One region of the Streptomyces sp. 1222.5 genome, then DNA from elsewhere that is predicted to be linked to it. Evidence: riboswitches for the same ligand, from Rfam matches in the RefSeq annotation. Region 1 holds a riboswitch; each other region holds the start of a gene.
The links. Region 1 has a riboswitch for S-adenosylmethionine ahead of thrC (threonine synthase). Riboswitches for the same ligand answer to the same signal wherever they lie in the genome.
Positions count from the first base shown of each region.

Region 2: linked by a shared signal. The riboswitch ahead of BLW57_RS28050 (aminotransferase class V-fold PLP-dependent enzyme) and the one ahead of thrC (threonine synthase) in region 1 are both predicted to bind S-adenosylmethionine.
Region 3: linked by a shared signal. The riboswitch ahead of BLW57_RS06955 (amino acid ABC transporter permease) and the one ahead of thrC (threonine synthase) in region 1 are both predicted to bind S-adenosylmethionine.

Region 1 is NZ_FNSZ01000001.1:4,080,862-4,084,125, forward strand. It holds gene BLW57_RS18200 (MoaD/ThiS family protein) at 159-437, opposite strand; gene thrC (threonine synthase) at 434-1,717, opposite strand; SAM riboswitch class I at 1,735-1,891, opposite strand; gene BLW57_RS18210 (glucosyl-3-phosphoglycerate synthase) at 2,021-2,965, shown strand; gene BLW57_RS18215 (alpha,alpha-trehalose-phosphate synthase (UDP-forming)) at 3,068-3,264, shown strand, end outside.
Region 2 is NZ_FNSZ01000001.1:6,209,315-6,212,578, forward strand. It holds gene BLW57_RS28040 (cytochrome bc1 complex cytochrome b subunit) at 1-414, shown strand, start outside; gene trpD (anthranilate phosphoribosyltransferase) at 536-1,600, shown strand; SAM riboswitch class IV at 1,686-1,802, shown strand; gene BLW57_RS28050 (aminotransferase class V-fold PLP-dependent enzyme) at 1,962-3,264, shown strand, end outside.
Region 3 is NZ_FNSZ01000001.1:1,541,535-1,544,798, forward strand. It holds gene BLW57_RS06950 (amino acid ABC transporter ATP-binding protein) at 1-671, opposite strand, end outside; gene BLW57_RS06955 (amino acid ABC transporter permease) at 668-1,648, opposite strand; SAM riboswitch class IV at 2,003-2,113, opposite strand; gene BLW57_RS06960 (glutathione S-transferase C-terminal domain-containing protein) at 2,191-3,078, opposite strand; gene BLW57_RS42165 (putative leader peptide) at 3,156-3,264, opposite strand, start outside.

The DNA.
Region 1 (3,264 bases):
CATGAATGCAGGGCTCGCGACCCGAAGGCCACGACCGCGTTCCCCAACTGTACCGCGCTCAATCACGCAGAATTGCCCCCTCCGCTTCTCTCACGGAGGGGGCAATCCGATGAACAATGCGTCACCGCTGTTACCGAAGGTAATGATCGGTCATCCGGTCAGCAGCCGCCGGCCACCGCGGGAATGATCGAGACACCCGCGCCGTCGGGCGTGGCCGTCTGGAGGCCCTGCTCGAAACGCACGTCGTCGTCGTTGACGTAGACGTTCACGAAACGGCGCAGCTTGCCCTGGTCGTCCAGCACCCGGGCGGCGATCCCGGTGTGGTTCTTCTCCAGGCTCTCGATGACCTCGGCGAGGGTCACCCCCTCGGCGCTGACCTCGGCCTGGCCGCCGGTGTAGGTGCGCAGGATGGTCGGGATGCGAACGGTCACGCTCATGCGAGGCCAGCCTCTCGGAAGGAGTCCAGGGTCGGGCGGATGGTGGCGCTGAGGCCGGTGCCGGCCACCGCGTCGAGGGTCTTGAGGCCGTCGCCGGTGTTGAGGACGACCGTGGTCTTCGCCGGGTCCAGCAGGCCGTCCTTGAGCAGCTTGCGGGTGACGCCGACGGTCACGCCGCCCGCCGTCTCCGCGAAGATGCCCTCGGTGCGGGCGAGCAGCTTGATGGCGTCGACGACCTCGGCGTCCGTCACGTCCTCCACGGCGCCGCCGGTGCGGCGCGCGATGTCGAGGACGTAGGGGCCGTCGGCCGGGTTGCCGATGGCAAGCGACTTGGCGATGGTGTTCGGCTTCTGCGGGCGGACCACGTCGTGGCCGGCCTTGAAGGCGGTGGACACCGGGGAGCAGCCCTCGGCCTGTGCGCCGAAGATCCTGTACGGCCTGTCCTCGACCAGACCGAGCTTGATCAGCTCCTGGAGGCCTTTGTCGATCTTCGTGAGCTGGGAGCCCGAGGCGATCGGGACCACGATCTGGTCCGGGAGGCGCCAGCCGAGCTGCTCGCAGATCTCGTAGGCGAGGGTCTTGGAGCCCTCCGCGTAGTACGGCCGCAGGTTGACGTTGACGAAGCCCCAGCCCTCGCCGGCCGGGTCGCCGATCAGCTCGGAGCAGAAGCGGTTCACGTCGTCGTAGTTGCCCTCGATGCCGACGAGCTCACCGCCGTACACCGCGGCCATCACGACCTTGCCCTGCTCCAGGTCGTGCGGGATGAACACGCAGGAGCGGAAGCCGGCCCGGGCGGCGGCGGCGCCGACGGCACCGGCCAGGTTGCCCGTGGAGGAGCAGGAGAGCGTGGTGAAGCCGAACGCGCGGGCGGCCTCCAGGGCCTGGGCGACGACCCGGTCCTTGAAGGAGTGCGTCGGGTTGCCGGAGTCGTCCTTCACGAACAGGCCACCGGTGACGCCGAGCTCGCGGGCGAGGTTGTCGGCCTTGACGAGCTTCGTCCAGCCCGGGTTGAGGTTGGGCTTGTCGGCCACGTCGGCGGGGACGGGCAGCAGCGGCGCGTAACGCCAGATGTTCGCGGGGCCCGCTTCGATGCGCCGGCGCAGTTCCTCGGTGTCGTACGCGGAGAAGTCGTAGGCGATCTCCAGCGGGCCGAAACACTCCTCGCAGGCGAAGACCGGCCCGAGGGGTACCCGGTGTCCGCATTCGCGGCAGCTGAGGGCAGCGGCGGGACCGAGGTCGACGGCGGGATTGCTGGTGCTTGCGACAGTCTGCACAGCCATGGAGGCGAGGCCCTTTCTCCTCATCTTCCTCACGACGCACTTCGCCGTGAGACGGATTTGGCACCTTCCCTAGCCGGGAGCCTCGCGGAGACGATCAGAACTGATCTACGAGTACCGACTGGAGGGTTGCCGGGGCTTCATCGGGCCGTTTCCCTCTGCCCCTCTGGATGAGCTGTATGTGGTTGTCGACACCGGTGACCCCCGACATGCGATGGTCATCGGCGTTGTTCAAGACTGTAACCGAAGGCCAGGACAGTTGAGATAGTCGTCCGAACCGCGAGACAACGTGAGGAGCCGCAGACCGTGCTGGAAGAAGTCGAGCGCTGGCTGGCCACCCGCTCCTGGTCCGTGGCCGATCGCCCGCTCCACCGGATCCTGGCCGCCAAGCAGCGTACGGGTCAGACGGTCAGCGTCGTGCTGCCCGCCCTCGACGAGGAGGAGACGGTCGGCGACATCGTCGCGGTGATCCGTCACGACCTCGTCGAGCAGGTACCGCTGGTCGACGAGATCGTCGTCGTCGACTCCGGCTCCACCGACCGCACCTCCGAGGTCGCCGCCGCCGCGGGCGCCCGGGTCGTCCACCGCGACGACATCCTGCCCCGCCTGCCGGCCGTCCCCGGCAAGGGCGAGGTGCTGTGGCGCTCGCTGCTGGTGACCGGCGGGGACATCCTCTGCTTCATCGATGCGGACCTGCGCGAGTTCTCCTCCGACTTCGTCTCCGGGATCGTCGGCCCGCTGCTCACCGACCCCGAGGTGGATCTCGTCAAGGGCATGTACGACCGCCCGCTCGGGGGTGCGGCCGGGCAGGGCGGCCGGGTCACCGAGCTGATGGCCCGCCCGCTGCTGAACATGCACTGGCCGCAGCTGGCCGGTTTCGTGCAGCCGCTGGGCGGCGAGTACGCGGCCCGCCGCTCGCTGCTGGAGCAGCTGCCGTTCCCCGTCGGCTACGGCGTGGAGCTGGGGATGCTGGTGGACGCCCTGCACCTGGTGGGGCTGGACGCGCTGGCCCAGGTGGACGTCGGGGTGCGCAAGCACCGCCACCAGGACGGCCAGGCGCTGGGCCGCATGGCCGCCGCCATCTACCGCACCGCCCAGCTCCGGCTGGCCCGGGGGCACCTGGTGCGGCCCTCCCTGACCCAGTTCGAGCGGGGCGAGGACGGTTTTGAGCCGCGCACCTATTCGGTGGACACCGAGGAACGGCCCCCGATGGCGGAGGTCGCGGAGTACGCGGCACGCCGGGTGGCCTGAGCGGGCCGGCCGTGCGGGCACGCGAAGGAACGGCTGTATACAGCCCCCTTCCGGGGTGGAGCGTACGTTTGAGCGTTTCCGGGTCGGGCTAGGTTGAGGCGTATGGCTTCCACGCACGGCGCTGAGGTGCTGGTCGCGTCCAATCGCGGCCCGGTTTCGTACACGGTGGACGACGACTCGGGCGGCTCGCTGCGCGCCAGGCGCGGCGGCGGCGGGCTGGTCTCCGGGCTGTCGGCCATCGGGCCGGACACGAACGCGGTGTGGGTGTGCGCCGCACTCGGCGACGGCGACCGGGAGGC
Region 2 (3,264 bases), 2.1 Mb from region 1:
TTCCACCTGTCGATCAACGACGTCACCTGGTTCGTCCGGATCTCGTTCTTCGTCGGACCGGTCCTCGCGTTCATCGTCACCAAGCGGATCTGCCTGGGGCTGCAGCGCCGTGACCGCGAGAAGGTGCTGCACGGCCGCGAGACCGGCATCATCAAGCGGCTGCCGCACGGTGAGTTCATCGAGGTGCACGAGCCGCTCAGCCAGGAGCAGCTGCACACGCTCACCGCGCACAACCAGTACGCGCCGGCCGAGATCGGCCCGACGGTCGACGCGAACGGCGTCGAGCGCAAGGTGCCGGCCACGCAGAAGCTGCGGGCGAAGCTGTCCAACGCCTACTACGGCGAGGACAACCAGATCCCGAAGCCGACCGTAGACGAGTACAAGGAGATCACGAGCGGCCACGGCCACCACTGATCCCCGCGTCGCCACGCCACGGCGAAGGGCCCCGTCCGGGTTGCGGACGGGGCCCTTCGCCGTGCTCCGGGCTGGATAGGGTGGTGTACGACCTGGCAGGACTGTGTACGAGGAGCGGCTGATGAGCGCTGTGACCCCCGCTGGAGGCGACACCGCGGCGGGCCGTTCCTGGCCCGCCCTGCTGAACGGGCTGCTCGACGGCCGTGACCTCTCCGCCGACGAGACCGCGTGGGCGATGGACCTGATCATGCGCGGCGAGGCGACCGACGCGCAGATCGCCGGATTCATGGTCGCGCTGCGGGCCAAGGGCGAGACGGTCCAGGAGATCACCGGACTCGTCCGGACGATGTACGAGCACGCCAACGTGATCGAGGTGCCCGGGCCGGCCGTCGACATCGTCGGCACCGGCGGCGACGGCGCCAAGACGGTGAACATCTCCACCATGTCCTCGATCGTCGTCGCCGGCACCGGCGCGCAGGTCGTCAAGCACGGCAACCGTGCCGCCTCCTCCGCCTCCGGCTCCTCCGACGTCCTGGAGAAGCTCGGCATCAACCTGAACCTGACCCCGAAGCGGGTCGCCGAGGTCGCCCAGGAAGCCGGCATCACCATCTGCTTCGCGGTGAAGTTCCACCCCTCGCTGCGCCACGTGGCCGCGGCGCGCGGGCAGTTGGGCATCCGGACGACGTTCAACGTGCTCGGCCCGCTGACCAACCCGGCCAAGGTGCGCGCCCAGGCCGTCGGGGTCGCCGACCCGCGGATGGCGCCGATCGTCGCCGGTGTCCTCGCCGAGCGCGGCAATTCCGCCCTGGTCTTCCGCGGCGACGACGGCCTGGACGAACTGACCGTCACCGCCACCTCCAAGGTGTGGGTGGTCCGGGACGGCAAGGTCGCGGAGGAGACGTTCGACCCCCGTGACGTCGGCATCGAGCTGGTCCCCGTGGAGGCCCTGCGCGGCGCCGACGCCGTCTACAACGCGGCGGTGGCCCGTCGACTGCTGGACGGCGAGCAGGGCCCGGTGCGGGACGCGGTGCTGCTGAACTCGGCCGCCGCGCTCGCCGCCCTCCGTCCGACGGACGCGCCCCTCGCCGACCAGCTGCGCGCCGGCATGGCCGAGGCCAGGGAGTCGATCGACTCGGGCGCGGCCAAGCGGTCGCTGGAGCGGTGGGTCGCCGCCAGCAACGCCTGAGCCCGGCCGGCGCGAAGACGGGGCGCGGTCCGCATGGTGGACCGCGCCTTGCGCGCCGAGGACCGTGTGGCAGGATGTTGGACCAGGTCATGAGTGACAGTCATGAGGCCCCGGCCGACTGTCCGGCAACCCTCCGTCCGTGGCGGGGTGCCCCGGGTGAAGACCAGGTCGTGGACAGCAAGGTCCACGGCAAGCGCGGACCCCTCGCACGCCAGGGGTCCTGGTCGTCCGAGGAGCCTTCCGTGAGCAAGCGAATGCGATAGGGCCGCAGAGCCCCGCCTCCGCATCCCCTTTCACCCTTCACCGCGCTCGAGCCGTGTCCGCTCGCGCGGCGGTCCCCCTTGCCCACGGGAGTTCACCCATGTCCGTCTCCACCGCTGCCGCCGACCAGACCGTCTGTGCCCCGCTGCCCGTTCTGGGACGGGATGTCACCGTCCCTCTCGTGACGGGCGGCGAAGTCGCCTACGCCGCACTGGACTACGCGGCCAGCGCCCCCGCGCTCCAGCGCGTCTGGGACGACGTCGCCGCCTACGCGCCGTACTACGGCAGCGTCCACCGCGGCGCCGGCTACCTCTCCCAGCTCTCCACCGACCTGTTCGAGAACGCCCGCAGGACCGTCGCCGCCTTCCTCGGCTGCCGCCAGGACGACCAGGTGGTGTTCACCCGGTCGACCACCGACTCGCTGAACCTGCTGGCCCGCGCCCTGCCCGCCGACTGCCAGGTCTTCGTCTTCGAGACCGAGCACCACGCCTCCCTGCTGCCCTGGCAGGACGCCCGGGTCAGCTGCCTGGACGCTCCGCGCACCCCCCGCCAGGCCGTCGAGACCCTGGAGCGGGCCCTCGCCGACCGCGACCCGCACGGCCCGGCCCTGGTCTGCGTCACCGGTGCCTCCAACGTCACCGGTGAGCTGTGGCCGGTGCGCGAGCTGGCCGCCGTCGCCCACGCGCACGGCGCCCGCATCGTCCTCGACGCCGCGCAGCTCGCCCCGCACCACCCGGTGGACATCCGCGAACTGGACGTCGACTGGGTCGCCTTCTCCGGACACAAGCTGTACGCCCCCTTCGGCTCCGGTGTGCTGGCCGGCCGCGCCGACTGGCTGCGGGCGGCCGAGCCGTACCTCGCGGGCGGCGGCGCCAGCCGAAAGGTCACCCGGCGCACCGACGGGGGAGTGGACGTGGAGTGGCACGACAGCGCCGCCCGCCACGAGGCCGGCTCCCCGAACGTCATCGGCGCCTACTCCATCGCCTCGGCCTGCAAGGCGCTCACCGAGGCCGGCTGGGACACCCTCGTCGCCCGCGAGCAGCACCTCGTCCGCACGGTCCGCGAGGGCCTCGCCGAGGTGCCCGAGGTGCGGATCCTGTCCCTCTTCGGCGACGACGCCCCGCGCGTCGGTGTCATCTCCTTCGTGGTCGAGGGCTGGAACAGCTCCCACTTCGCCGCGGCCCTGTCCGCCGAGTACGGCATCGGCGTCCGCGACGGCCTCTTCTGCGCCCACCCGCTGGTCCGCACCCTGCTGGGCAGCGACCCGCAGACCCAGGGCGAGTGCGGCGCCCCCGAGGCGGCTCCGGGGGAGAAGTCCCTGAACGCCATCCGCGTGAGCTTCGGGGCGGGCACCCCGGACGAGCACGTGGCGCGGTTCGTGACCGCGGTGAAGGAGCTGGTCC
Region 3 (3,264 bases), 2.5 Mb from region 1:
TCGCGGGCGAAACCGATCTCGTGGGTGACGATGACGAGCGTGGTGCCGCTGGTCGCCAGGTCCTTGATGACGGCCAGTACCTCGCCGACGAGTTCGGGGTCGAGCGCCGAGGTCGGTTCGTCGAAGAGGATGACCCCGGGGCGCAGGGCGAGGGCGCGGGCGATGGCGACGCGCTGCTGCTGCCCGCCGGACAGCTGGCGCGGGTAGGCGCCGGTCCGGTCGCCGAGCCCCACCCGTTCGAGGAGTTCCCGGGCGAGCTCCCGGGCTGCCGGCCTGGTCAGCCTGCCGGTGGCGGCGGGGGCCGCGGCGACGTTGTCGAGGACCGTCAGGTGCGGAAAGAGGTTGAAGTTCTGGAAGACGAAACCGATCCGGCTGCGCTGCGCCAGGATGGCGCGTTCGCCGAGCTCCTTCAGGTGCTCCCCCTGACGCTTCACGCCGATCGGCTCGCCGCCGACGCTGACGTGGCCGATCTCGGGCTTCTCCAAGTGGTTCATGACCCTGAGCAGGGTCGACTTGCCGGAGCCGGACGGGCCGAGGATCACGGTGACCTCGCCGGGGCGGATGGACAGGTCGATGCCGTCGAGGACGCGGTGGGTGCCGTACCACTTGTGGACGTCGTGCACCTCCAGCGCGGCGGGGGCGGCCTCCTCGAAGGCGGGTGCGCTCGTCATACGGCGGCCTCCCTGCGCAGCCGGGCCCGCAGGTCGGTGAGTCCGGCCAGGGCCTTCTGGACCGGGGTCGGCGGCAGGGTGCGCGTGGCACCGCGGGCGTAGTACCGCTCGACGTAGAACTGGACGACGGACACGGCGCTGGTCAGGATCAGGTACCAGACGGTGGCGACCAGCAGCAGCGGCACGATGTCGCCGGGGTAGGTGTTGCCCATCGACTGCACGGACCCGAACAGGTCGAGCAGGGACACGTAGAACACCAGGGACGTGCTCTTGACGAGGCCGATGAGCTGGTTGACGTAGTTCGGTGTGATGGACCTGAGGGCCTGCGGGAAGACGATCCTGCGGAACCGGTAGCCCCTGGGCAGTCCGAGCGCGGCGGCCGCCTCGTGCTGTCCCTGGTCGACGGAGAGCAGGCCGCCGCGTACCACCTCGGCCGCGTACGCCGCCTCGTTGAGACTGAGCCCCACGACGGCGATCGCCAGGTCGGTGGCCAGCTTCGACTCGTCGAAGGTGACGAAGGCGGGGCCGAACGGCACGCCGAGGCTCAACGTCCGGTACAGGGCGCTGAAGTTGTACAGGAAGATCAGCACCACGATCAGCGGGATCGAGCGGAACAGCCAGGTGTACGTCCAGCTGACGGCGCGCAGCACCGGGCTTCCGGACACTCTGGCGAGCGCCAGCAGGATGCCGCCGGCCAGTCCCAGTACGGCGCTGAGCGCGGCGACTTCGAGGGTGACACCGAGGCCGTCCAGCACGGTCGGGCGCAGGAACCAGTAGCGGAATCGGTCCCACTGGTAGAAGGGGTTCGTCACCAGTCCGTGCAGGATCTGCGCGACCAGCACGAGGACGATCGCGGTGAGGATCCAGCGGCCGGGGCGGCGCAGCGGCTGAACGTGCTGCGCGGTGCGTTGTTTTGACGGTGTGTCGGACGGTGGCGCCTCGGCGAGAGAGAGGGCGGCGCCTGGGGGTTCGCTCATGGCGGGCTCCGGCTGGGGGTCGGACGGCCCCGGACGGCGCGGCGGGCGGGTGTGCGGCACCACGGCACTGGGGCACGGGAGGGCACACGGGTACGCGCGGGACCGGGAACCGGGCGGGCGACGGCACACCGGACGGACGGTGTGCCCGGGGAACGCGGGGGGCCGAGAAGCGGGAGGTCAGCCCGGACAGCGGGCAGAGCCCGGTGCGGTACACAGTGCGCTGCTGACGCGGAGCAGATCGACGGCGCGGTCGGCGACCAGGAGCTGGGCGGACGGTACGCAGCCCTGGGGGCGGCTCGGGGCCGTCCTGGGGCTTGCGTACATGGCGTCACCTGTCACTGTCCGGGCCCGTGGGCCTCGCGCTTACCGAGAACGTCGTCCGGTCCGGTCGTCACCTGGGGCACCCCACCGCGGTGCGAGGGTTGCCGGTCAGCGAGCCAGGGCTTGGCGCTGACGCTCGTGACCGTTCTGAGCGGAAAGTAAGGCAGTCGGCCGCGGGAATGTCAACGGCCGTCCGCGAAGTGGACGCCGGACGCCCTTCCTCACCTGCGGGAAACGTCCGGCGCGTCGGCCGCGTGACCGGCCCAGTCCAGGATCTGGACGGCCGCCCCGGCCGCCTCCAGGCCCTGGCAACGGCCGTGGTGGCGGCGGGAGATGCCGTCGAGGTCGACGTGCCGGCCGAAGGCGTGACGGGCGGCCAGGCGGCGGGCGTAGGCCCACAGGGCGTGGTGGCCCGTGATCCGGTGGACCGCGGAGGCGTCGAGGTGGCAGCGGTGCACGGTGTCGAGCTGGACCAGGGTCACCCACAGCTCGACGTCGGCCGCGGTGAGCCGGTCGCCGACCAGGTACTCCGCGTCGAGCAGCCGCCGCTCCAGCCGGCCGAGGGTGCCGAGCAGGACCTCCAGGGCGGCGGCCCGTTCCGCCGGATCCGTTCCGGCCCGTCCGGCACTCTGGGCGGCCCCCTCGATGCCCTCGGTGCACATCCGCTCGACGGCCTCGATCACGGACTCCGTTCCGCACGGGTACAGACAGGTGCCGCCGTCGTACGCGAAGCGGTCGAGGTCGCGCAGGATGTCGCGGGCGTGGGTGCTGACGATGCGTCCGGACCAGTCGTCACTGAGCACGGGCGCGAGGGCGGGGCCGCTGTAGTGGTGGGCGCTCGCCTCGTACAGCGGCAGCAGCGCCGCGTGGCCGCCGTCGGGACGGTCGGGGACCGCGGGCAGCGGGGTGACGGGACAACTGCCGTCCAGGGCCAGGAGGCTGTGGCCGACGGCGAGGCGCAGCCCGTCGGGACAGGCGGTCGAGAGATGGAGCCGGTAGCGGTGCGGCACGGCGTAGTGGCCGCTGCGGGCGTCCCGGCCGATCCGGCCGCGGAAGGCGGGGGCGCTGCGGTGGACGTCCGGGACGGCGGCGAGCGGACTGGTGGACATGCGTCTCCCCTGGTCGTTGGGCGTGCGGAAGGGCGCACCGGCGGGCGCCTCGTGCGGTGCGGGCGAGGGGGCCCGGCTCAGTGCCGGCCGCTGATGGCGCTGCAGACGCGCAGCAGATCGATGTGCAGGCGGGAGGTGAGCAGGGGGGCGCGGAACGGCGTTCGGCCTGCTCGGCCGGTGACCGTC